DNA from 3 places in the Actinoplanes sp. NPDC051343 genome. Region 2 is predicted to be linked to each of the others. Evidence: riboswitches for the same ligand, from Rfam matches in the RefSeq annotation. Region 2 holds a riboswitch; each other region holds the start of a gene.
The links. A riboswitch is a leader RNA that binds a small molecule or an ion and turns the genes downstream of it on or off. The one in region 2 is predicted to bind cobalamin.
Positions count from the first base shown of each region.

Region 1: another riboswitch for cobalamin. It lies ahead of ACIA5C_RS20080 (HoxN/HupN/NixA family nickel/cobalt transporter); the one in region 2 lies ahead of ACIA5C_RS13080 (magnesium chelatase subunit D family protein).
Region 3: another riboswitch for cobalamin. It lies ahead of bluB (5,6-dimethylbenzimidazole synthase); the one in region 2 lies ahead of ACIA5C_RS13080 (magnesium chelatase subunit D family protein).

Region 1 is NZ_JBITEL010000005.1:567,630-572,484, reverse strand. Features, by position in the region: gene ACIA5C_RS20095 (TerC family protein) at 1-799, opposite strand, end outside; gene ACIA5C_RS20090 (PucR family transcriptional regulator) at 897-2,018, shown strand; gene ACIA5C_RS20085 (hypothetical protein) at 2,143-2,295, shown strand; cobalamin riboswitch at 2,291-2,425, shown strand; gene ACIA5C_RS20080 (HoxN/HupN/NixA family nickel/cobalt transporter) at 2,466-3,530, shown strand; gene ACIA5C_RS20075 (heavy metal translocating P-type ATPase) at 3,646-4,855, shown strand, end outside.
Region 2 is NZ_JBITEL010000003.1:541,265-556,393, reverse strand. Features, by position in the region: gene ACIA5C_RS13100 (hypothetical protein) at 1-1,172, shown strand, start outside; gene ACIA5C_RS13095 (type II secretion system protein) at 1,169-1,762, shown strand; gene ACIA5C_RS13090 (cobyrinate a,c-diamide synthase) at 1,769-3,124, opposite strand; gene cobO (cob(I)yrinic acid a,c-diamide adenosyltransferase) at 3,118-3,702, opposite strand; gene ACIA5C_RS13080 (magnesium chelatase subunit D family protein) at 3,702-5,729, opposite strand; cobalamin riboswitch at 5,787-5,915, opposite strand; gene ACIA5C_RS13075 (hypothetical protein) at 6,095-6,583, opposite strand; gene ACIA5C_RS13070 (gluconokinase) at 6,604-8,166, opposite strand; gene ACIA5C_RS13065 (MarR family winged helix-turn-helix transcriptional regulator) at 8,560-9,003, opposite strand; gene ACIA5C_RS13060 (zinc-binding alcohol dehydrogenase family protein) at 9,078-10,001, shown strand; gene ACIA5C_RS13055 (VOC family protein) at 9,991-10,347, opposite strand; gene ACIA5C_RS13050 (SRPBCC family protein) at 10,368-10,859, opposite strand; gene ACIA5C_RS13045 (ArsR/SmtB family transcription factor) at 10,849-11,163, opposite strand; gene ACIA5C_RS13040 (glycosyltransferase) at 11,203-12,462, shown strand; gene ACIA5C_RS13035 (sulfotransferase domain-containing protein) at 12,506-13,312, opposite strand; gene ACIA5C_RS13030 (Glu/Leu/Phe/Val dehydrogenase dimerization domain-containing protein) at 13,278-14,303, opposite strand; gene ACIA5C_RS13025 (Lrp/AsnC family transcriptional regulator) at 14,381-14,839, shown strand; gene ACIA5C_RS13020 (citrate synthase) at 14,907-15,129, opposite strand, start outside.
Region 3 is NZ_JBITEL010000003.1:64,013-68,867, reverse strand. Features, by position in the region: gene ACIA5C_RS10915 (purine-cytosine permease family protein) at 1-322, opposite strand, end outside; gene ACIA5C_RS10910 (glycoside hydrolase family 3 C-terminal domain-containing protein) at 514-3,351, shown strand; cobalamin riboswitch at 3,363-3,564, shown strand; gene bluB (5,6-dimethylbenzimidazole synthase) at 3,606-4,250, shown strand; gene ACIA5C_RS10900 (DUF6232 family protein) at 4,373-4,855, opposite strand, start outside.

The DNA of each region.
Region 1 (4,855 bases), on a different contig from region 2:
TGACGCCGATGAAGCCGAGCAGGATCGCCAGGCCGTAATGCAGGTAGACGAGCCGGTCGAGCAGGCCGATCATCAGGAAGTAGAGGGCGCGCAGGCCCAGCAGCGCGAAGGCGTTGGTGGTGAACACCAGGTACGCGTTGTCCGTGATGCCGAAGATCGCGGGGATCGAGTCGAGCGCGAACACGATGTCGACGGCCAGGATCGCGGCCGTGGCGAGCAGCACCGGTGTGGCCTTCCACCGGCCGCCGGCGCGCTGCAGGAGCCGGCCGGAGCTGCTGTCGTCGGTCATCGGCACGATGCGGCGCAAAAGCCGGATCGGGCGGCTGTTGCGGATGTCCGGCTGCTCGCCGTGCGACCGGAACAACCGCACTCCGGTGAAGATCAGGAACGCGCCGAAGAACAGGAACGTGATGGCGTAGCGCTGGACCGCGGCCGCCCCGACCGCGATGAACGCCCCGCGCAGCACCAGCGCGCCGAGCACGCCGATCATCAGCACGCGCGCCTGATGGCGGGCGGGCACGCCGAACTGGGCGAGAACGACGGCGAAGACGAACAGGTTGTCGATCGACAGGCTCTTCTCGACCAGGTAGCCGCTGAAGAACTGGACGCCGGCCTGGGTCCCCGAGGTGAGCAGGACACCAGCGCCGAACAGCAGGGCGGCCGCCACGTAGACGGCCGACCACACGGCGGCCTCCCGGAAACCCACCTCGTGTGGGCGCCGGGACTGCCAGAGGTCGACCGAGATCAGGGTGACGATGCCGGCCACGCTGGCCAGCCACATCCAGAGGGGCACTGTCATACATCGAGCGTGCCGACCCGGTCACCGTCCGGCGCGACCGGATCCGGCCGTGTTCGAGCCGCCAGGTTGCCGGACCCCGGCAAGGTAGGCTCGGTGAATGCCGGACTGGGGCGACATCGCGGCCGCCGCGGCTGACGACGCCTACCGGGCGGCCCCGGCCACCGGCACCGCCCCGTCGGCGGATCTTCTCGGTGAGTTCCTGCCCGGGCTGGCCCGCGCCTGCGACACCGGCGAGCGGTTGGACGCCGCCCTGCCGGCCGGTTTCCGGGCGTTGGGCGCGCGGGCGGCCGACGAAGCCGTACCGCTGCGTGCGCTGATCGATCTCTACCTGTCCGCCGCGTGGCGGGCCTGGCGGCTGCTGCCCACCGTGGGCGCGGACGACTCGGAGGCGATCCGCCGGACCGGCGAGATCGTGCTGCACGCCGTCGATGACGCGGTGGCCGCGATCGCCGACGGCCACGAGACGGCCCGGCGCACCGCGCTGCGGCTGGAGGAGTCCGACCGGCGCGAATTCGTCGACGACCTGCTCGAGGGGACCGGCGACCCGGCCGCCATGCTGTCGCGCGCCGAACGGTACGGGCTCGATCTGACCGGCACCCACGCCGTCGCCGTGATCCGCGGCACCGTCGCGGTGACCGACACCAGCCCCCTGCTGTCGCAGGCCGCTTCGGCCCTGACGGCGGCGTCCGCCACCGACTTCCTGGTCTCCACCCGCCACCGCGTGATGGTCGCCGTGCTGCCGTCGCCGAGCCTGGTCGCGGCTCTGCCCCGCACCGCCGGGGACCGCGTCGGTGTCGGGCGGGCGCATCGTGGCGTCGCCAGCGTCGCCCTGTCCTACCGGGAGGCCCTCGACGCCCTCGAGCTCGCCGGGCGCCTTGGCCTGACCGACCCGGTGGTGCACGCCGAGCAACTGCTGGTCTACCGCGTCCTGACCCGCGACCGCGAGGCGATGAGCGACCTGATCGACGCCGTGCTCACCCCGCTGGAAACTGCGCGCGGCGGTGCCGGGCCGTTGCGCGACACCCTCGAGGCGTACCTGGCCACCGGCGGAAACACCACCGCCACCGCGGCGCGGCTGCATCTTTCGGTACGCGCGATCACGTACCGCCTGCACCGCATCCGCGAGCTCACCGGCCGCGACCCGTCCGCACCGTCCGACCGGTTCGTCCTGCAGACGGCGCTGCTCGGCGCCCGCGCGCTCGGCCTCACCCCACCGTAAACCCTCACCCCACCGTAAACCCTCACCCCCACCGTAAACTTTGCCGGGTTCCGGCAACGAACGACCGCCGACTTTGTCCGGCCGCGAACCCGGTACGGCCCGAACCCGCGGGCATCGTCGAAGCATGACATCCATCGGGCAACGCATTCTTCGATTCCTCCGCAGCACTCAGGGGCGCCGGCTCGCGCAGCAGGCCCAGCAGTTCGCGGCCCGCCCGGAGAACCGGCGCCGTCTGGAGCAGCTGCGCCACCGCCTCGACCGCCGCTCCCGTCGGTAGGGTTCCGGCCGGCGGCTACTCTCCTGAGCGTCAAAGATCGTCGGAGAAGCCGGTGGGAAGCCGGCGCGGTCGCGCCACTGTGACCAGCCCGTGGGCTGGGAGTCAGACCTCCGTCGATCACCAGACCTGAGCACGCGGGACGCGAGATCCCGCAGGAGGTCGTCGGAATCATGTTCACCACTTGGACGTCGCGTGACTGGTGGCAGTCGGCCGGGCTGCTGGGGTTCATCGCCGTGCTGCACGTCGTCGGGTTCGGCCTGCTGCTGGGGGTGATCGGGCCGGCGCATCTGCACCTGGGCACGCAGGCTTTCGGGGTCGGTCTGGGCGTCACCGCTTACACGTACGGGCTGCGGCACGCTTTCGACGCCGACCACATCGCCGCGATCGACAACACCACCCGCAAGCTGCGCGGCGACGGCCGGCGGCCCAAGTCGGTCGGGTTCTGGTTCGCCATGGGGCATGCCAGCGTGGTGGCCGCGATGGCCGCGCTCGTGGCGGCGGGCGCGCACGCGGTCGAGGACCTGACCACCGACGGGACGACCGCGCGCACGGCGCTGGGCCTGATCAGCACGGCACTCTCCGGCGGCTTCCTCTACGTGATCGCGGCGCTGAACCTGGTCGCCCTCGTCGGCATCGTGCGGATCTTCCGGGCCATGCGCTCCGGCGCACTCGACGAGCAGAAGCTCGAGGAACACCTGCAGGCCCGCGGATTCCTGGCCCGGGTCCTGGGCCGGCTGACCCGCGCGATCACCCGGCCCGGACAGATGTACTTCGTCGGTCTGCTGTTCGGCCTCGGCTTCGACACGGCCACCGAGATCGCGCTGCTGGTCCTGGCCGGCAGCGGAGCTGCCGCCGGCCTTCCCTGGTACGCGGTGATGACGCTCCCGCTGCTGTTCGCCGCCGGGATGAGCCTGCTCGACTGCCTGGACGGCCTGTTCATGAGCGTCGCCTACGACTGGGCGTTCCTCAATCCGGTGCGCAAGGTCTACTACAACATCTCCATCACCGGCCTGTCGGTCGCGGTCGCGTTCCTGGTCGGCTCGATCGAGCTGATCGGGGTGCTGCACGACGACGCGGGGCTGGCCGACCCGTTCACCAGCTGGGTCAGCGAGATCGACCTCAACAACGTCGGCTTCCTCGTCGTCGGCCTGTTCGCCCTGACCTGGATCGTGGCGATCGGCTACTGGCGGCTCGCCCGGGTCGAGGACCGGTGGGCCAATCCCGACCGATCCTGAGTCACGCCCTCTGTACTGTCGTTCGCCGGGCTCTTGTAGTTCCAGTGGCCTCAATCTCGGCTTGACGGGGACGCGGTACGGGCACCGCCGCCGTGCGTACATTGGCGGCGTGGTGGTGACAACAGCGCCCGCACCTGCGTCAACGCTCGAGCTGGAGCTCGCGGTGACCGGCATGACGTGCGCGGCCTGCGCCGCCCGGGTGCAGAAACAGCTCGGCAAACTCGACGGCGTGTCGGCGTCGGTCAACCTGGCGACCGAGAAGGCGACCGTGCGGCTGACCAGCGCGGTTCCGGTCGAGGCGCTGATCGCCCAGATCGAGAAGGCGGGCTACGGCGCTGCGCTGGTCAAGCCCGAGGCGGGCGACGTCGACCGGGTGCGCGAGCTGTGGCGGCGGCTGGTGGTCGCGCTGCTCCTCGGCGTACCGCTGGCCGACCTGTCGACCACCCTGGTGCTGGTGCCCTCGCTGCGGTTCCCGGGGTGGCAGTGGGTTCTGCTGGCGATGACGCTGCCGGTGGTGACCTGGTGCGCGTGGCCGTTCCACCGCAAGGCGCTGGTGGCCGCACGGCACGGCGGCAGCTCGATGGACACCCTGGTCTCGCTGGGTGTGGCCACGGCCTCGGTGTGGTCGTTCTACACCGTTTTCCACGACGGCGACGCGCCGTCCGGTGGCCAGGCGTGGGGCCTGCTCTTCCAGCCGGGTGGCTCGATCTATCTCGACGTCGCGGCCGGGGTGACCGTGTTCGTGCTCGCCGGGCGGATGTTCGAGGCGAAGGCCCGGCGGGCGGCCGGCGACGCGCTGCGCGCCCTGGCTCAGGTCGGCGCCAAGCAGGCGACCCGGCTGGGCGCCGACGGCGCCGAGGAGCGCGTTCCGGCGACCGCGATCCGGGTCGGCGACCGGCTGGTGGTCCGGCCGGGCGAGACGATCGCCGCCGACGGCGAGGTCGTGGAGGGTTCGAGCGCGGTCGACACGTCGGCGATGACCGGCGAGTCGGTGCCGGTCGAGGTCGGACCGGGCGACGCGGTCACCGGCGGGACGGTCACGGTGGCCGGGCGCCTGATCGTACGGGCCGGGCGGGTCGGCGCCGACACTCAGCTGTCCCAGCTCGTACGCCTCGTCCAGCGCGCCCAGACCGACAAGGCAGCCGTGCAGCGCCTGGCCGACCGCATCTCGTCGGTGTTCGTGCCGGCCGTGATCATGCTGTCCGTGCTCACCGGTCTGGCCTGGTCGTTCGCCGGGGCCGCGCCGGAGCGGGCGATCAGCGTCGGGCTCGCCGTGCTGATCATCGCCTGCCCCTGCGCGCTCGGCCTGGCCACCCCGACCGCGC
Region 2 (15,129 bases):
ACCCGACCCAGCAGACCGACGCCTGGGTGCGGTCGAACGGCGTCACCTGCGCCCCGCAGCTGCTACAGACTCCCCGGTGGGCGTACGTCGTGGCGGTGGGTTCCTCGACGGCGAGCAGGTACCGGCGCACGCTGATCGGGACGTACCAGTTCAAGCTGCGGGCGATGGGCAACATGCCCGGCGGCCAGATCCGGGTCTACCGCACGCCGGCCGCGACCCAGGACTACTGCGTCACCGGTTTTCCGGCGACGGCCGGCACGGCCCTGACCATGTCGGTGTGCGCGACGAACGCGGACGGCACCACGGTCGACAAGCAGAAGTTCGGCTACATGTCCGACCTGACGATCAAGCTGATGACCGCCGACCCGGCGCTCTACCCCAACGGGCTGTGCGCCCAGGCCGACGCCTCCAATCAGCTCAGGCTGCAGGACTGCGGGCTCCTCACCAAGATTTCCCAGAAGTGGGCCTTCGACTCGGCCAGCAACTTCCGCGGCACCGACAACGGCACGACCCTCAACTCGTACTGCTGGAACATCGTGTCGCCGAACACCCCGGGATCGGCGATCGTTCAGAAGAACAACAACTGCGGGGTGACCACGACCAACTACGAGTCCTGGAACGTCACGGCCGACGCCGGTTCGGGTGCGGCCGGGCCCGAGTCGGGGCAGCTGGTGAACTTCAAGCAGTTCGGCAAGTGCCTGGACTTCAACTACAGCGGCGTCAACAACTGGGCGTTCCCGTGCAAGCAGTCACTGGTCCTGCCGCCGGTGGACATGAGCCAGATCTGGAACGAGGTGTGGACCCTGCCCGACTACGGCACCAAGGGCCTGATCTACGTGACGAAGACCGACGGCATCACCAAGGTGTGCCTGAAGGCGCCCGCCACCGGCCAGACCAAGGTCACCATGGCGGCGTGCCCGCTGTCCGCGGCCGTGGCCCCGGCCGACTTCGTCTGGTGGGCGCGGGGCGACAAGGGTGCCGTCTACGACGAGAAGTACCGCATCGAGGGCACCGGATCCTGGATCGGCCAGTGCCTGGCTCCGCTGCCGGCCGGTTCCGCGGTGCAGGCCGACTGGGTGGGGCTGGACGCGTGCACCGGCGACTACCTGCAGAAGTGGGACGCGGTGCCGCCGGTCAGCACGTCCGGCCTGGCCCGGGTGATCGAGCAGTGAGCCGGCACCGCGCCGACCGGGGCTTCACGCTGGTCGAGACCATGGTCGCGCTCGGCATCGTCGGCACCGTGATGGCCAGCCTGGCGGTGTTCTTCGTGCGCTCCTCCACCGTCCAGCACCGGCAGGCCGACACGCAGGTGGCGGTGCAGCTGGCGGCCGGCTCGATGGACTACGTCAGCCAGCTGCCCGGCTCGAACGTGCTGCTGGGCCGCACCCAGGCGGCCGTGCAGGCCGAGTGGCAGGCGCCGGCCGCGGGCGAATACCTGGCCGCCACCCGCACCGAGCCGGCGTGGCAGGACCCGTTGCTGCCCGCGTCGACCGCGGTGCAGGGCCTGCCGACCGCGCCTGAAACCATCCAGCTGACCAGCGACTCCACCCCCTACCAGCGCTGGTGGTACGTCGGCTCGTGCTGGCAGGCGAAGACCGGCGGCGACTGCACCGTGGTCACGTCCGCTGTGCGCAACCTGTACGTGCCGATGTACCGGGTCGTCGTCGTGATCACCTGGAACTCGCCGGTCTGCTCCGGCCTCTGCCAGTACGTGGCCGCCATGCTGACCGAGAGCACGCTCGACGACCCGACCTGGCAATGACACCGGTCAGGCGGCCGCCGCGGCCACCAGCCGGCGGGCCAGCCCCGGGTCGGCGGCCCAGTGCAGATGCAGATAGGAGGCGTGCACGTTGGGCGAGGCGAAGCCCTCCGGGTCGCCGCCGCGCCACTGCCACGCCGCCCCGGCGGCCGGCGACAGCAACAGCCCCGAGCGCGGGTGCACCGTCGTGCGGTGGAACTCGTGGCCGGTCACCCGCGTGCCCGCCGGGGCCAGCGGGCTGTCGCTGAGCGCGACCGCGTCCCGATAGCCGAGGGTCAGCGACGGGGTCATGGCGGCGTCCGCGTCGAGGACCCCGCACATCGGGGCGTCGTCCAACGTGCGGCACAACCACAGCAGACCCGCGCACTCGGCCGCGATCGCCCCGCCCGCGGCGGCGAGGTCGGCGACCGCCCGGCGCAGCGGCTCGTTGGCCGACAGCTCGGCCGCGTACACCTCGGGGAAACCGCCGCCGACGACCAGCGCGCGGGTGCCCTCGGGGAGCTTCTCGTCCCGTAACGGGTCGACGGTCACGACCGAAGCGCCGGCGCCGGCGAGAAGCTCGGCCGTCTCGGCGTACGAGAAGCTGAAAGCCGGACCACCGGCCAGCGCAACCGTCGGACGGCCCGGCACCGGATCCTCGGCAAGCGGGCTCCAGGACGAAGCCGCCAGCGGCGGCGCCGACCGGGCGATCGCCGCGACCTCGTCGAGGTCGACCGCGGCGGCCACCAGGGTGGCCAGCGCATCGACCGAGGCCTGCGCCTCGGCCCGACGCTCGGCGGCGGGCACCAGGCCCAGATGTCGCGATGGGGCGGCGACCGCGCCGGCCCGGCGGAGGGCGCCGAGCACGGGCGTGCCGACCTCCTCGCAGGCGTCGCGGAGGATCTGCTCGTGGCGGTCGGAACCGACCCGGTTGAGGATGACACCGGCCAGCCGGACCGTGCCGAAGCTGCGGAAACCGTGCACCAGCGCGGCCACCGAGCGGCCCTGCGCGGCCGCGTCCACGACCAGGATGACCGGGGCCTGCAGCACGCCCGCGACCTGGGCCGTCGAGCCGTCCTCCCCCGCGCCCGTGCGGCCGTCGTAAAGCCCCATCACGCCCTCGATCACGGCCAGTTCGGCACCGGCCGAGCCGTGGGCGAACAGCGGCGCGATGCGGTCCGAGCCGACCATGACCGGGTCGAGGTTGCGGCCCGGGCGGCCGGCGGCGAGGGCGTGGTAGCCGGGGTCGATGTAGTCGGGGCCGACCTTGAACGGCGCCACTGGTACCCCGCGGCGGGCGAACGCCGCGAGCAGGCCGGTAGCGACCGTGGTCTTGCCGTGCCCGGAGGCGGGAGCGCCGATGACGACGCGGGGGACGCTCACCACTCGATGCCCGGCTGGCCCTTGCGGCCCGCGTCCATCGGATGCTTGACCTTGGTCATCTCGGTCACCAGGTCGGCCGCCTCGAGCAGCGACGGGTGCGCGTACCGGCCGGTGATCACGACGTGCTGGGTGCCGGGACGGGCGGCCAGCGTGGCCACCACGTCGTCGACGTCGACCCAGCCCCACTTCATCGGGTAGGTGAACTCGTCGAGCACATAGAACTTGTACGTCTCGGCGGCCAGATCCCGCTTGATCTGGGCCCAGCCCTCGGCCGCCTCGGCGGCGTGGTCACGCTCGGTGCCGGCCCGCTGGATCCACGACCAGCCCTCACCCATCTTGTGCCAGGTGACGCCCCCGAGCTTCTTGAGGGCAGCCTCCTCGCCGACCCGCCACTTCTCCGACTTCACGAACTGGAAGACGCCGATCGGCCAGCCCGCGTTCCAGGCCCGCAACGCCATCCCGAACGCGGCGGTCGACTTGCCCTTGCCGTCGCCGGTGTGCACGGCCAGAACGGCCTGCCGGCGGCGCTGGCGGGTGGTCAGCCCGTCATCCGGTACGACTTCCACCTTGCCCTGAGGCATCAGGCGGTCCTCCGCATCTCGAGGGTGTCCAGCGGCATCAGATCGGCGTCGAGCGCGGAGGCCAGGCGGCGGGCCAGGCCGAGCCGCACCGGACCCGACTCGCAGTCGACGACGACGGTCGCGACCCCGTTCAGCAGGGGCGCCAGCGTGACCGGGTCGGGCCCGCTGGTCGCCCGGCCGTCGGTGACGACCACCAGCAGCGGCCGGCGGCGGGGGTCGCGACGGCGTTCGGTGGCGATGGTGGCGGCCGCCTGTCTCAACCCCGCGGCCAGCGGCGTGCGGCCGCCGGTGCGAAGCGAAGCCAGCCGCAGCACACCGACCTCATGACTCGACGTCGGCGGCAGCACCTGCTCGGCCTCGTGACCCCGGAAGGTGATCATGCCGATCCGGTCGCGGCGGTGATAGGCGTCGCGCAGCAAGGACAGGACCGCCGTCTTGACGAGGGTCATCCGCTTGCGGGCCGCCATCGAACCGGAGGCGTCGACCACGAACAGCACCAGATTGGCCTCGCGGCCGACGTGCACGGCCTCGCGGAGATCGCCCGGACCCACCCGGCGGGCGCCACGGTGCAGGGCGGCACGCAGGGTGGCGGGCAGGTGGGGAGCACCGGCGAGCTTCCCTCGCGGTTCCCGCGAGCCGATCACCCGGCCTCGCCGGGCGAAGGCCGGCGAACGCCGACCGGAATGCCCACCCTCACCGCGTCTGGCGATCGAGAGCGTACGCGGACGGAACGCGGCGCCAGGAGCAACCGGGGCCGCTCCGGCCTGCGCACTCGGGGCCGTCCCGCCGGTGGGCGATTCGTCCCGGTTCGTGGCGTCAGCCGGTGGCGGGTCCACGCCCGGCTCGTTACCCGGGGGCGGCCCCTGGCTGCCGTCGCCGTTGGTGCCCGGCGGCGGGCCCTCGTTGCCGTCGCCGTTCGGGCCGTTCGGGCCGTGCGGCGGGGGTGGGGGCGGCGGCGGGCCGCCGTCCGGATCGTCGTCATCGTCCGGCGAACCGTGCGAATCCGGGGGCAGGTCGTTCTCGGCCTCGTTCAGCGCCTGCTCGAGCTTCTCCTCATCGGTGCCGGGCGGGTCGAGCGGATCCTTGCGCCGCCGGTGCGGCAACGCCAGCCGAGCCGCGTCGGCCACGTCGCCGGCCGTGACCTCCGACCGCCCGTGCCAGGCAGCCAGCGCCACCGCGCACCGGGCCACCACGATGTCGGCCCGCATCCCGTCCACCCCGTAGGCCAGGCAGACCCGGGCGATCCGGTCGAGCTCCCGGTCGGGCAGCGTCACACCCGGCAGCACCTTCTGCGCCGCGACGATCCGCGCCGCCAGCTCCTTCTCGTCGCCTTCGAAGCGGGCCCCGAACGCGTCCTGGTCGAGCTCGTACGCCAGCCGCCGCCGCACCACCTCGGCCCGCTGCACCGGATCGCGCGGCGCCGACACGGTCACCACCAGCCCGAACCGGTCGACCAGCTGCGGCCGCGGCTCGCCCTCCTCCGGGTTCATGGTGCCGACCAGCAGGAACCGGGCCGCATGCTTGACCGACACCCCGTCCCGCTCGACGTGCGCCCGGCCCATCGCCGCCGCGTCGAGCAGCAGGTCGACCAGATGATCGGGCAGCAGGTTGACCTCGTCGACGTAGAGCACCCCCCGGTGCGCGGCGGCGAGCAGCCCCGGCTCGTACGCCTTGACCCCGTCGGCCAGCGCCCGCTGAATGTCGAGCGTGCCCACCACGCGGTCCTCGGTCGCGCCGACCGGCAGTTCGACGAGCGCGGCCGGCCGGTGGACGCTCGGCGCCCCGGCCTCGTGCGGCCCGTCCGGGCACTGCGGGTCGGGCGCGGCCGGATCGCAGGCGAACCGGCAGCCGCGCACCACGGCGACGTCGGGGAGCAGGGCGGCCAGGGCACGCACCACGGTGCTCTTGGCGGTGCCCTTCTCGCCTCGCACCAGCACACCACCGACCGCGGGCGAAACCGCGGTGAGCAGCAGGGCAAGGCGTAGGTCATCGAGCCCGACCACGGCCGAGAACGGGTACGGCGTCACGTATTTCCCTCCTGCGCGGGTGTCCACGCCCGCGCGCTGAGCACAACCGAGCGGCCGGAGTCTCCTGACTCCCGGATCGCCGCCGCCCCGCCACCTTCCGGCCCGTCCAGCAGGCCGTGGCAAACCTTGCGGGTGAGCTCCCCGGTCACAGTGGCGGGACCGCCCCGGACTCGCACCGGGTTCCTCCGCAACCGCTCGCCGCCATGCTTTCCCACCGGCGCCCCAAACGTCAACGCGCCCGACCGTGACATACAGCGCCTCTGCCCCGGCCCGCCCGGCGCGCGCGGTCGGCGCCCCGCTCCCGACCGTGACATACAGCGCGTCTGCCCCGGGGCCGCCCGGCGCGCGCGGTCGGCGCCCCGCTCTCACCGGGTCAATCCGAGGAGCCGATCCGTCAGCGTCGGTGGGGTCGGACCCCGATGGCGGAACGGCTCCCTCCCGATCACCTCGGCGAAGGCCGCATTGACGTCGACGCTCCGGACCCCTCCGTTGAGCGTCTCGGTGATCCCCGCGATCACCCGGCGATAGGCCTGCGTCTCCGGTGGCGGGAAGGCGGCCACGTACCGCTGCCCCCGCAGCCGCAACTCGATCTCCGTCCCCGCGGCCGACGGTGAGTAGAGCCACTCCCCCCGGTCGTCGGCTTCGATCCCGGCCACCGGCCGGTCGACCGGGAAGTCCCCCCGCGCGGCCGGCCTGTCCCGGAAGAACCGCCAGATGCTGACCGTGAACGGCGGAAACGCCGCCACGAGCAGCACCAGGCCGGCCACATGCCACACGGTCGCGTGCGGTCGCGCGAGCAGCGAGACGCCGAGGTAGAGAAAGGCGACGTACGGCAGCGGGCCACCGACCTTCATCGTCGGCGGCCGAATCAGCCTCAGGTCAGCCCCTTGTCGGTCGTCGGCAGCGCCGGCGGGGCGAGCCGGTCGAGCTCCTGCACGGTTTCGATCATGGCCAGGGCCGACTTCTCGACCAGCGGGCGCATCCGGCGGTAGAGCGCGGCGTTGTCCGGGTCGGGCCGGGTCGGCTCGCCGATCGCGACCAGCGCCGCCGCATGGTCGAGGTCGGGCAGCTCACCGAGCGCGTGCAGGCCCAGCAGGCAGGCCCCCATCGCCGTACCCTCCGGGGTGTCGGCCACGGCGACCGGCAGGTCGAGCGCCGCCGCCAGCACACCCACCCACAGTTCGGAGGCGACGGCGCCCCCGGTGGCCCGCACCTCGCGCACCTCGAACCCTTCGGCCGCGAACGAGTCGCGCACCAGCGCCAACTGCTGGCAGACGCCCTCGACCGCCGCCCGTACGAGATGGGGCCGCCCGTGCTCGCGCCGCAACCCGAGGTAGGCCCCGCGCAGCCCGGGCCGCCACCAGGGCGCCCGTTCCCCCAGCAGGTAAGGAAGGCAGAGCAGGCCCTCGCTACCGGGCGGCGCGCCTTGGGCCTCCATCAGCAGCGCCGCGTCGCGCTCGTCGGCGTCCTCGCCTTCGGCGCCCGGCCGTTCGAACCCGCCGGCGAAGCTCTGCCCGGCCCAGCGCACCACCGACCCGGCATTGTTGACCGCCCCGCCGATCGCCCACCGGTCCTCGGTCAGCGCGTAGCAGAACAGCCGCCCGGCCTCGTCGGCTGTCGGCCGGTCGACGATCGTGCGCAGCGCCCCGCTGGTGCCCAGCGACACGGCGGCCACCCCGGCCGGGGTCGCACCCACACCGAGGTTGGCCAGCGGCCCGTCCGCCGCCCCGATGATCAGCGGGGTGTCGGCCGGCAGCCCGGCCGCCGCGGCGACCTCACCGCGCAGCCGCAACCGCGAGGTGGTCGGCACGACGGCGCCGAGCTGCGACTGCCGTACGCCCGCAACCTCGAGTGCCTCCTCGTCCCACCGCTTGCGGTGGATGTCGTAGAGCCCCATGCCGGAGGCCAGCGAAAGGTCGACCTGGAACGGCTCGTCGGCGAGCGCGGCCAGCACCAGCTCCTTGACCCCGCCCCACCGCGGGGTCTCCCGCAGCGTGGCCGGGTCGTTCTCCTTCCACCAGGCAAGCTTGCTGAGCGGCGCCATCGGGTGCACCGGCGTGCCGGTGCGGGCGTGCAGCCCCTTGGCCCGCCCGGACGCGATAATGTCTTCGCACTGTTTGCCGGCCCGGCTGTCGGCCCAGGTGACCAGCGGCCCGAGCGGCTTGCCGTCACCGTCCATCGGCACCAGCGCGTGCAGGAACGCGCTCAGGCTGACCGCGATCACCCGGTCGCCGCGCTCCCGGCACTGGGCCGCCACGTCGACCAGCGCCTTGCGCGCGGCGTCCTGCAGCGCACTGGCCTCCAGCTCGGCCCGCCCCGGCGCAGGCACCGCAAGCGGGTAGTAGAAGCTGGTGTGCGCCCGCAGCACCCCGTCGATCCCGGCCGCGATCCCTTTGGTCGCGGTGGTACCGGTGTCGATGCCGATCACGACGTCCATGCGGTAGCCCCTTCGGTCACCTCACCGGACCCACCGCCCGGCGCCAAACTCTCGACACCCACATTTCCGGGCCGCGAGCCTCCACTCAACCCGCCCGCCACCCAGGCCACCAGATTCCCACCCAGCCACCCGATCACACCGCCCGCCCGACCACCCGGCCACACCGCTGGACCGCTCGGCCGCCGGGTCACACCACCGCCCCGCTCGGCCGCCGGGTCACACCACCGCCCCGCCACGGCCACCGGGCCGCCGCCCTGCCGAACCGCCGCCCCGCCGCCGCCCCACCCGGACACCGCCTCGGCCGCATCCGGCGCCTGGTGGCACCGCCAGGCCGCCGTGCGGTGGGACCCGGTCAGCCACGCGGGCGACGCTCGGCTCAGGAGAGGGCGCCGCTCACGAGCCCGCGCCCGCGTCCGGCGGCAGGAGGCGCTGCAGCAACCGCACCAGGGTTGCCCTCTCCTCCGTGCTCAGCCCGGCCAGCAGCTCGTCGTCGGCCGCGAAGACCAGCTCGTCGAGGCCGGCCAGAAGCTGCTCGCCGGCCGGGGTCAGTTCCACGATTTTGCGTCGGCGGTCGGTCGGGTCGGCGGTGCGTACCACCAGCCCTCGCGCCTCGAGCTCGTCGAGGAAGGTGACCAGGTCGCTGCGGTCGAGGCACAGCCGGTCGGCCAGCGGGCCCTGGGACGCCGGGCCGAGGTCGGCCAGCGACGCCAGCACCCCGTAGTGCTGCTTGCGCAGCTCGTGCGTGGCGAACCGTTCCTGGATCAGCCGCTGGGCCTGCAGCGAGGCACGCCCGACGAGCCAGGCGACGCGCCCGCGCAGGCGATGAGTCGGAGGCACGGGACAACCCTAGTTGACCGGCCCATCGGGAGGACATATCGTGGGCACCACCCACGATTGGAAGGACCCATGATATGCGTGCGGTGCGCTACTACGAGCACGGCGGCCCAGCGGTTCTGACGGTCGAGGAGGTCGCGGAGCCGGTCGCCGGCGACCATCAGGTGATCGTTGAGGCCGAGGCGATCGGCACCAACGTGATCGACACGGTTTTCCGGGCCGGCACCAGTCCCTGGCCGCGGCCGCTTCCGGGCACGCTGACCGGTGACGTGGTCGGTCGCGTCGTCAAGGCGGCCGGCGATTTCCGGATCGGCGACCGGGTGGCGGGCCTGTCCGAGGACGCGGCGGCCGACCTGGTGGCTCTCGACATCGACTGGCTCACCCGCGTACCGGAAAGCGCCGACGCAGCCGGCGCAACCGTTCTCTCGATGCCCGCGCCGCTCGCCCTGGGTCTGCTCCGGGCCGGCCGCCTCGCGGCCGGCGAGACCGTGCTGGTGCAGTCGGCCGCCGGCGGGATCGGCCATTTGCTGGTCCAGCTGGCACAACTTCTCGGTGCCGGCCGGGTGATCGGCACGGCCTCGACCGGGGCCAAGCTCGATTTCGTACGCGGGCTGGGCGCCGAAGCGTCCGGCTACGACGACGTCGAGGGGCCGGTCGACCTGGTGCTCGATGCCGTGGGCGGCGACGTCTTCGACGCCGGGCTGAGGCTGCTGGCGCCCGGCGGCCGGATGATCACCTATGGCGCGGTGAGCGGCACGCTGCCCACCGTGGCGGCGCACCGCCTGTTCGAGCTCACCTGGGTGACCGGCTTCTCGATGCTCGCCTGGCGGCGCGCGTTTGCGCCGCAGGCCCGCGCGGAGATGTCGGAGGTGAGCGATCTGTTCACGACCGGCCGGTTCACGGCCACGATCGCGGAACGGGTGCCGCTGGCCGAGGTGGCCCACGCCCACGAGATTCTCGACGCCCGCGCCAACCTCGGCCGAGTGGTGCTCATGCCTTAGGCGCCACCAGGCAGAAGACATGACCGTCGACGTCGGTGAGCACCGCCTGGCGCTCCCCCCACGGCTGATCGGCCGGGGCGTCGACCACGGACGCACCCGCCTTTTCCGCCGCCGCCGTCATCGCGTCGACATCGTCGACCACGTAGGACACCGCCACGCCTGCGATTCCCGGGGTCGGCGGTCGCTGGTGCAGCAGCAACTCGAACTCGCCGGCCTCCGAGCCGAGCATGACGATCTCGCCGGCACGGTATTTCTCGGTGAAGCCGAGCGCATCCCGGTAGAGCCCCAGGGCCGGCCCCAGGTCGGCCACCGAAACGATCACCCGCTGCAAACCACGAACTGTCATGAGCCCTGACCCTAGTGCTGTCACCGGCTCAGCTTCGCCGCATAACCGTCGCGAAGCTCCTCCCAGCCGTGGGCCGTGGCGTCGCGCCCGCGGATCACGCCGATCGGCTCGCCGTCGAGCAGGTGGCGCAGCACGTCCAGGCAGAGGTGCCACCCGGCCGCGACCATCGCCTCCATGTCGGGTTTGGCCAGGGTGTGCCGCAGCGTGAGCCGGGTGCCGTCGCCCGACGGCTCCAGTTCCCAGCGCAGGCGGTCGTCGCCCCAGGTGTATTGGAGCAGCACCGGCGCCTCGGCCCTCTCCACGGAAGCCGCCATGTCGGTCTTCTCGGGCCCGTCGACCATCGTCAGTACGGCGTCGCCGGTGGAGCTGAGGTCACGCGACGCGGTGAACGGGGCCCACTGGTCCAGTTCCGGCGGCGAGGTCAGCGCCGCCCACACCACCTCGGGCGCCTGCCGCAACTCGCGCACGAAGATCAAAGTCCAGCCGTCCAGTGCTACGTCGTCAAGATGCATGATCATCCTTTGCGTCCAAATGCTCCTGCAGAGCGGTGAGATGCCGTTCCCAGAGCCGCCGGTAGGGGGCGAGCCATGCGTCCAGCTCGCGGAACGGCCCCGGTTCGAGCCGATAGATGCGCTGCTGGGCCCGCACGCGCGCGGAGACGACGCCGGCCTCGCGCAGCACCCGCAGATGCTTGCTGATGGCGGGCTGGCTCATGCCGAGCGCGCCGACCAGGTCCGTCACACTGCACTCCCGCGCCCGCAACTCGTCGGCGATGCGCCGGCGGGTCGGCTCGGCCAGCGCGGTCAGGGCGTCCATGCCTGACACGTTATATAACCCGGGCAGCATGATGCAAGAATGGGCCACGTGCGGGTGCTGATCGTGACCTCGGGTTCGATGGGCGACGTGGCTCCCTACACCGGGCTGGGCAATCGCCTGCGCGAGGCCGGTCACGAGGTCACCGTGGCCACGCACGAGCCGTTTCGGGCCGCGATCACGGCCACCGATTTGCAGTTCCATCCGATCCCGGGTGACATGCGCGAAATTCTGCCGAACGCCCGGGGTCAGGACGGTGTCAGTTCCGGCACCGGCCCGCGGGCGCTTACGCGCCTTCTGAAAATCGCGGGGCCCCTGGTGAGTTCGCTCGGCGCCGGCATGGCCGGCGCGGTCTCCGCCGTACGCCCGGACGCCGTCCTCCTGAGCACGGTGGTTGCCCCGTTGGGCTACCAGATCGCGGACGCCTTCGACGTGCCCTGGGCCGGCGTGTTCCTGCAGCCGGTGCACCCGACGCGCGACTTCGGCTCGGTGCTGGTCGGCGGCCGCAACTTCGGGCCGTGGGGCAACCTGGCCCTCGGCCGTCTGGTCGACCTGTCGGCCCGCCCGCTCTACGCCGGTCCGATCCGCGCCCTGCGCCGCGACCTGGGCCTGCCACCGGCCTCGATGCGCGCGCTGCAGGCCTGGCAGCAGTCCCGCTACCCCACCTTCCACGGCTTCAGCCCGTCCGTGGTGAGCCGCCCCGCCGACTGGCCCGCGCCACTGCGGGTCACCGGTTACTGGTGGCCGGCCCGCCCGCACGCCTGGAGCCCCCCACCCGCCCTGACCACGTTCCTGGCCGCCGGGCCACGCCCGGTCTTCATCGGCTTCGGCAGCATGGCCCCCGGCCACGGCGCCCGGCTGGGCCGCCCGATCATGACCGCGATCCGCCAGGCCGGCGTACGCGCGGTGGTCCAGGCCGGCTGGTCAGGCCTCGATGTGGGCGCCTCCGACGACGTCATCACGGTCGGCGAACTCCCGCACGACTGGCTCTTCGGCGAGGTCGCAGCCGTGGTGCACCATGCCGGCGCCGGCACCACGGCCGCCGGCCTGCGCGCCGGCGTACCCGCCGTCGGAGTACCCGTACTGGCCGACCAGCCGTTCTGGGCGCGCCGCCTGACCGACCTGGGCACCGCCCCGGGCCCCCTGCCCCTGTCCTCGCTGACCGCCGACCGGCTGGCCGCCGCCCTGCGCGCCGTGACCACCAACCCGCACTACGCGGCCCGCGCGGCCGCGATGGCCGCACGACTCGCCGCCGAGGACGGCGCCCAGCCGATCATCGACTGGCTCGCCGAGCTCCCTTAGGTCGGTCACGCGGGAGCAGCCGCGTTCGCCGGTCCGGCATCTGCTACTTCGGCAACCTTGGGGCGTGTAGCCACTCCAGCAGGTCGGGTGGGGCCAGCCCGGCGACCCGTGCCTGGTAGCGGGCGCGCTCTTCAGCCGTGAAGACCTCGCGGGCGCCCGGCCGGCCCCGGCGGAACAGCGCCGCCGGCGTGTCCTGCACCAGGTGGGCCGCGCGGTCGCGCATGCGGTCGAAGCCGGCCGCCTCGACCAGGCCCGGCCACAGCGCCTCGGGCACCGGGATGCCGAGGCGCCAGGCCAGGTAGCGCATCTGCGCCTCCAGCCCCACGACCAGGTCGTCGTAGTGGACCAGCAGCACGTTGGGCCAGAACCGGCGGGTCCACGCGTCGGTCAGGTGCCACATCACGGCCGGCAGGGGCTCGGGCGGGGCGCTGTCCTCGTCGAGCCAGCGGGTCAGGTCGTCGCTGAGCGGTTCGGGCTCCGCACGGTGCCGCAGCGAGACGAACATGTCGAGCGGGTGCCGGGCGCTCACGACGTACGTCACGTACGGGTAGTAGGGCAGGCCGTCCAGCGGCGTGTGGGTCTTGATGAAGCGGCGATGCGGCTGGGCGGCCAGCTGCGCGTACAACCGGCCGGGCGGCGTGACCAGGTGGTCGAGCCAGGGTGACAGGTGCCAGAGCGGGGCCGGCAGTTCGGGCCGCTGGAAGATCAGCAGGGCGCAGATCATCTGGAGCCAGGTCGTGCCGGTGCGGCGGCGGGTGCTGATCACGATGTCGCCGGGCCGGAAGGGGAAACTCAGCCAGCGCGCACTGTCCTCCTCAGGGGAGCGGTAGCGAACCGGCGGCGGGGACACGGCCGGAGAGGTTAGCAGAGGCGAGCACCCTTTCGACGTGCCTGCGTGCCGCCTCGGCCGGGGTCGTTCCGGCCGCTTCGGCCTCCCGCACCACGCTGGTCAGGGTGGCGCCGATGCCCCGGACCTGCTCGGCCGCCCGGTCCGGCGTCTCGTGCCGGAGTTCGACCGCGGTGGCGTAGATGATGCCGCCGGCACTGACGATGGCGTCCGGCGCCCACCGGATGCCGCGGGCGTGCAGCAGGTCGGCGGTGGCCGGGGCGTCGAGCTGGTTGTTGGCCGGGCCCGCGATCGCCCGGCACCGCAGCGCCGGCACCGTTTCCGGGGTGAGCAGGCCGCCCAGGGCCGCCGGGATCAGCACGTCGACGTCGGCGGTCAGGCACTCCTGCGGGCTGACCCAGGTGCCGCGCTTCTTGCGGTCGTCGACGTCACTGGCGATCACGGTCGCGCCGGCGTCGGTCAGCATCTTCCACACCTCGCTGCCGACCCGGCCGAGGCCGAGCACCGCGAAACTCTTCGACGACAGGTCACCGACGAGCGCCCGGAGCGCCGCGACGACACCCTGGGCGGTGTGCCCGGAGGAATCGCCGCTGCCGCCGGCTTCGGCCGGACGGCAGAAGACGTACGGCGTACGCTCGGCGATCGTGACCATGTCGTCCGGTCCGGTGCCCACGTCCGGGCCCGTCGCGTAGGCGCCGCCCAGTCCGGCGATCACGTCACCGACGTCGAGCAGCGTTTCCCGCCGGTCCCACCGCGTACCCGCGGAAAGCGCAACCACCGTCTTGCCGCCGCCGTGCCGCAGGCCGGCGAGCGCCGACTTCGACGTCATCGCCGCGGACAGCCGCAGCGCGTCGTCGAGGCCGTTCCGCCAGTGCGGGTACTCCTTGATCCGGCAGCCGCCGATCGCCGGCCCGAGCGCCGTCGAGTGCACTGCCACGATGATCGGCAGGCCGGAACGAGGCCCGCGCTTGATAACCACTTGTTCATGATCCATGGTCGAACGCTAACCAGATGCGCGCGGCTTCCGGCGCAAACCGAACGTCGTTCGGCAACCATGGCAGAATTCCGCCCGTGGACGAACTTGATTCGGCGCTCGTCCGGCTTCTGCAGTCGGACGCCCGGCAGACCAACCGCGACCTGGCCCGCACCCTCGGCATCGCCCCGTCGACCTGCCTGGAGCGGGTCCGCGCCCTCCGCGAACGCGGCGTCATCACCGGCTACCACGCCGAGGTCAGCCTGCCCGCACTCAACCGCGGCGTTCAGGCGCTGCTGCACGTGCAGGTCCGCCCGCTGAGCCGCACCGTCATCGAAAGTTTCAAGGCGTACGCGATGACGCTCCCCGAGGTCCTCTCGGTCTTCGTGGTGGCCGGCGGCGACGATTTCCTCGTCCACGTCGCTGTGCCCGGCGTCGACGGCCTGCACGCGTTCCTGATGGACAAGTTCAGCGCCCGCCGCGAGATCGTCGGCTTCCGCAGCTCGGTCATCTACGAGCACGCCCGCAAGCAACAGATCGACCCGATCGACCTCTAGGGCCGGTCACCGGGACCGGAAACGCCCCGCCGCGCGAGGGCGGCGGGGCGTGCGGAGCGGCGGGAGATCAGCGCTCGGAGATGGCGGTGAAGTCGCGCTCCGGGGAGCCGGTGTAGAGCTGCCGGGGGCGGCCGATCTTGGTGGCCGGGTCGGTCATCATCTCGGACCACTGGGCGATCCAGCCGGGGAGGCGGCCGATGGCGAACAGGACCGTGAACATCTTGGTCGGGAAACCCAGCGCCTTGTAGATGAGGCCGGTGTAGAAGTCGACGTTCGGGTAGAGCTTGCGC
Region 3 (4,855 bases), 480 kb from region 2:
GGCGGTTGCCGTTGACCCCGAAGGCGGCCCGCGAAAGCACCATGGTCGGCGCCGAGCCGCGCTTGCCGGCCAGCGCGATCACGCCGCACAGCGCGAACGACACCACGACGCCGACGACCCCGGCGATCACGGCCTGCCAGAATGAGATGCCGAAGCCGAGCGTGAACGCGCCGTAGCTGACGCCGAGCACCGAGATGTTGGACGCGAACCAGGGCCAGAACAGTGACCGCGGTGTTCCGGACCGCTCGTGCTCGGCGACGATCTCGATGCCCTTGAGCTCGATCCCGCCGGGACCGCCCGCCATCGTCTGCGTACTGGCCATCGCCGACCGCCTCTCCACCGGGCATCTATGGTCATCTTGCCGCGCCGGATGGTCACTGAACATCCCGAAGCTGGAGTTCTTGGTCGCAATCCCGGAACCACGGCCCACTTCCATCGCGGCGTAAAAGAAGCGATGCTGGAAATCCGGTCGATTTCCCCGTCGACATACCGCATCGATGCTCGGAGTCCCCCATGCTTCGAAGTCGTCTCGCGGCGATCCTCGCTGTCCTTCTGGCGATCGTCGCCCTCCCCGCTGCCCCGGCCATGGCGGCCGACCAGCCCTGGATGAACACCGCACTCGCCCCGGTCGACCGGGCGAACCTCCTGCTCGCGGCCATGACCCAGGCCGAGAAGCTGACCATGCTGCATGGCGGCGGCTCCTGCGGCTATGCGGGCTGCATACCGGCCAACACCCGCCTCGGCATCCCGGCCCTGCGCCTGCAGGACGGCCCGGTCGGCGTCGGCGACGGCGCCACCGGGGTCACCCAGCTGGCCGCCCCGGTCGCCGGCGCGGCCAGCTGGGACACCGCACTGATGAAGCAGTACGGCAGCACGCTCGGTGCCGAGCAGTGGGGCAAGGGCACGAACGTCGTGCTCGCGCCCACCATCAACATCGTCCGTGACCCCCGGTGGGGACGCGCGTTCGAGTCGTTCGGCGAGGATCCCTACCTGGCCGGGCAGATGGGTGCCGCCGACATCCAGGGCATCCAGAGCCAAGGGCCGATGGCGCAGGTCAAGCACTACGCCGTCTACAACCAGGAGACCAGCCGCAACAGCTCGGCCGACAACGCGATCGTCTCCGACCGGGCCGAGCGGGAAATCTACCTGCCCGCGTTCGAGACCTCGGTGAAGCAGGGCGGCGCCGACTCGGTGATGTGCTCGTACTCGGCCATCAACGGGCCGTTCGCCTGCGAGAACGGGCCGCTGCAGAACCAGGTTCTCAAAGGCGACTGGGGCTTCGACGGCTTCATCACCTCGGACTGGGGCGGCACCCACTCCACGGTCGCGTCGGCCAACAACGGTCTCGACATGGAGATGCCCGGCAGCACCTACTACGGAAATGCCCTGACCACGGCGGTCGCCAACGGGCAGGTTTCGCAGGCGACCATCGACGACCACGTCCGCCGCATTCTTACGTCGATGTTCCGGCAGGGCTTGTTCGACCGTACGCAAACCGGAACGATGGCCGCGACCGTCACCTCGGCCTCGCACACCGCCCTGGCCCGGCAGGTCGCGGCCGAAGGCAGCGTCCTGCTGAAGAACAGCAACGCCGTCCTTCCGGTGCCGGCGACCACGAAGTCGATCGCGGTCCTGGGCGCGCCTCTCTATCAGGGCGGCGGCAGCGCGGGCGTGAACTCGTCCGGCTCGGTCAGCCCGTACCAGGGCATCGTGACCCGGGCCGGCAGCGGCGTCACCGTCACCAACTCCCCCGGCACCGCGAGCGCGGGCATCACCGGCCTGGCCGGGAAGTGCATCGACGTGGCCGCAGCCAACAACGCCAACGGCACTGCGGTTCAGCTGTACGACTGCAACGGCAGCGGCGCGCAGTCGTGGACCGCCGCCGCGGACGGCAGCCTGCAGGCGCTCGGCAAGTGCATGGACGTGACCGGGGCCGGCACCGCCGACGGCACCAGGATCGAGCTCTACGACTGCAACGGCAGTCCGGCCCAGAAGTGGACCGCCACCGGCGGCACCCTGGTCAACACCGGTTCCGGCAAGTGCCTCACCGCGCCGGCCTCGACCAACAGCACCCAGCTGCAGATCAGCACGTGCAACGGTTCGGCCGGTCAGAAGTGGACGCCGCCGAGCACGAACGCCCACGACCAGGCGGTGGCGGCCGCCCGGGCCGCCGATCTGGCGGTGGTGTTCGTCGGCAAGTTCGAGTCGGAGGGCAGCGACCTGTCCGACATCAACCTGCCCGCCGACCAGAACCAGTTGGTCACCGACGTCGCGGCGGCCAACCCGAACACGGTCGTGGTGGTGAACAGCGGCTCCGCGGTGGTCATGCCGTGGGCCGGCTCGGTCCGCGGCATCATCGAGAGCTGGTACCCCGGTCAGGAGTACGGCAACGCCCTGGCCTCGCTGCTGTTCGGCGACGTCGACCCGTCCGGGAAACTGCCCGTCACCTTCCCGGCCTCGCTCGCCGACGTGCCCGCGCACACCGCCGCCCAATGGCCGGGACAGAACAACACCGTGCAGTACTCCGAGGGCATCGACGTCGGGTACCGCTGGTACGACCGGCAGAACAAAACCCCGGCCTTCCCCTTCGGGTTCGGCCTTTCCTACACCTCTTTCGCGTACGCGAATCTGACCGTTGCCGCACCCGACGCCGCCGGCAACGTCGCCGTCTCGTTCGACATCACCAACTCCGGCACCCGGGCCGGTGCCGAGGTCGCCCAGGTCTACGTCGGCCAACCGGCCTCGACCGGCGAGCCGCCCAGGAACCTGCGCGGCTTCGCCAAGGTCAGCCTCAACCCGGGGCAGTCCCAGCGGGTGACCGTCACCCTGGACCCGCGCAGCTTCCAGTACTGGAACGGCGGCTGGGCCGGTGCGGGCGGCACCAGCCAGATCCTGGTCGGCGCCTCGTCGCGCGACATCCGCCTGACCGGCTCGGTGACGACCGGGTCTTCGGGGTCGACGGCGCTCGCGCGTACGGGATGGACCGCGACGGCATCGCCGTCGAGTGCCTCCGATGTGCCGGCCCGGATGCTGGACGGTGACAACGGGACCCGCTGGAGCTCGGGAACGCCGATGGCCAACGGCAACACGGTCACGCTCGACCTCGGTGCGGCCCGGACCTTCAGCAAGGTCGTGATGGATTCGGGCGGCAGCACCGCCGACTACGCCCGGGGCTACCGCATCGATGTGTCGACCGACAACAGCACCTGGCGCACCGCGGGTTCGGGCACCGGCAGCGCGGCCCTGGTGACCGCGACGATCGGCAGCCAGACCGCCCGCTATCTGCGCATCACCCAGACCGGCTCGGCATCGTCGTGGTGGTCCATCGCCGAGCTCAACCTGTACACGTAGAGTGCCCGTTGGCACGAACTAGTCAGCGAGGTGCCCCACCCTCGGGCGGGGAGAATCGGGAAGCCGGTGTGAATCCGGCACGGGCCCGCCGCGGTGACCGGGGAGCCGCCGCCCACGCGCGACAAGCGCAGCCACTGGCCGAACGGCTGGGAAGGCGGGCGGTCAGGTGAAGATCCGGGAGTCCGAAGACCGGCCTCGCGTCTGACCGGCCCTGGGGCATGCCCCAGGGCCCATGACGCAGCGGGAGCCTGCCCATGTCCGACCATCTCAGCGACCTCTACGACGTCATTCACCGCCGGCGCGACGTGCGCGCTCAGTTCACCGGCGCGCCGATCCCCCGCGATGCCCTCGACCGCGTCCTGGCCGCCGCCCACGCCGCGCCCAGCGTCGGGCTGACCCAGCCGTGGGACTTCATCCTGGTCGAGGATGCCGGCCTGCGGGCGGCCTTCCACATTCACGTCCAGGACGAGCGCGACACCTTCGCGGCCGGTCTGACCGGCGCCGAGGCCGAGCGGTTCGCCCGCATCAAGATCGACGGCGTCCGGGAGGCTTCGCTGTCGATCGCGGTGACGTACGACCCCGACCGGGGCAGCCCAGCGGTCCTCGGTCGGCACGCGATCGCCGACGCCGGGCTGTACTCGGTCTGCCTGGCCATCCAGAACCTGTGGCTGGCCGCCACCGCCGAGGGGCTGGGGGTTGGCTGGGTCTCGTTCTATCGGGAACCGTTCCTGCGGCAACTGCTCCACCTGCCCGCTCGGGTGCGGCCGGTCGCCTGGCTCTGCCTGGGTCCGGTGAGCCACCTCAACGAGGTCCCCGACCTGGAACAGCACGGCTGGCGCCGGCGCCGCCCCTGGCAGGCTGCGGTCCACGTCGACCGCTGGCCCGGCGCGACCGTCTGAGCACGCCCCGGTGGCCCGCCCCTTGATGGTTGCGCTAGGCGGCCGCAGACGTTCGGGCGGGCCACCGGGCTCCGCGTCTCGGCCTATGCGCTGGGCGACCGGCGCGACCGCCGGCCGGCGGTCTACGTATTTCGTCTGCGGTTCCGCCAGGCCCGCTGGGCAGCGTGGCGGTCGGCTATCGCGCGGGACAGCGCCCGGCAGACCTGGCCGTGCCGTACCGCGTCGTCGGTGTCGAACAGCAGCACGTCGGCGCCGGCGACCACCGCCCACAGCTCGAGGCGTGAGCCGTAGCGGCGAAGATCCTCCAGCGCGTTGAGGGCGGGCGCGCCCGCCGCCAGGTGGATCATCCACCGTACGAACAGCACGACCCCGCCGACGAGCACCATGCCGCCGCTGGTCAGCGCCAGCACCCAGCGTCCGATCAGGACCAGCACCACCTGGATCAGGACGACCACCCCGAGCACCGACCCGGCGCCCTTCACCCGGCTGCCGAGGGCCCGCCGGCGCACGCGCCACGCCTGCTCGATGTCGCGCAGCGGGTAAGCCTGGCCGCCGACCCGGAACGCCGAGGGGGTGATGCAGATTTCGGAATCCTGGTAGTAGAC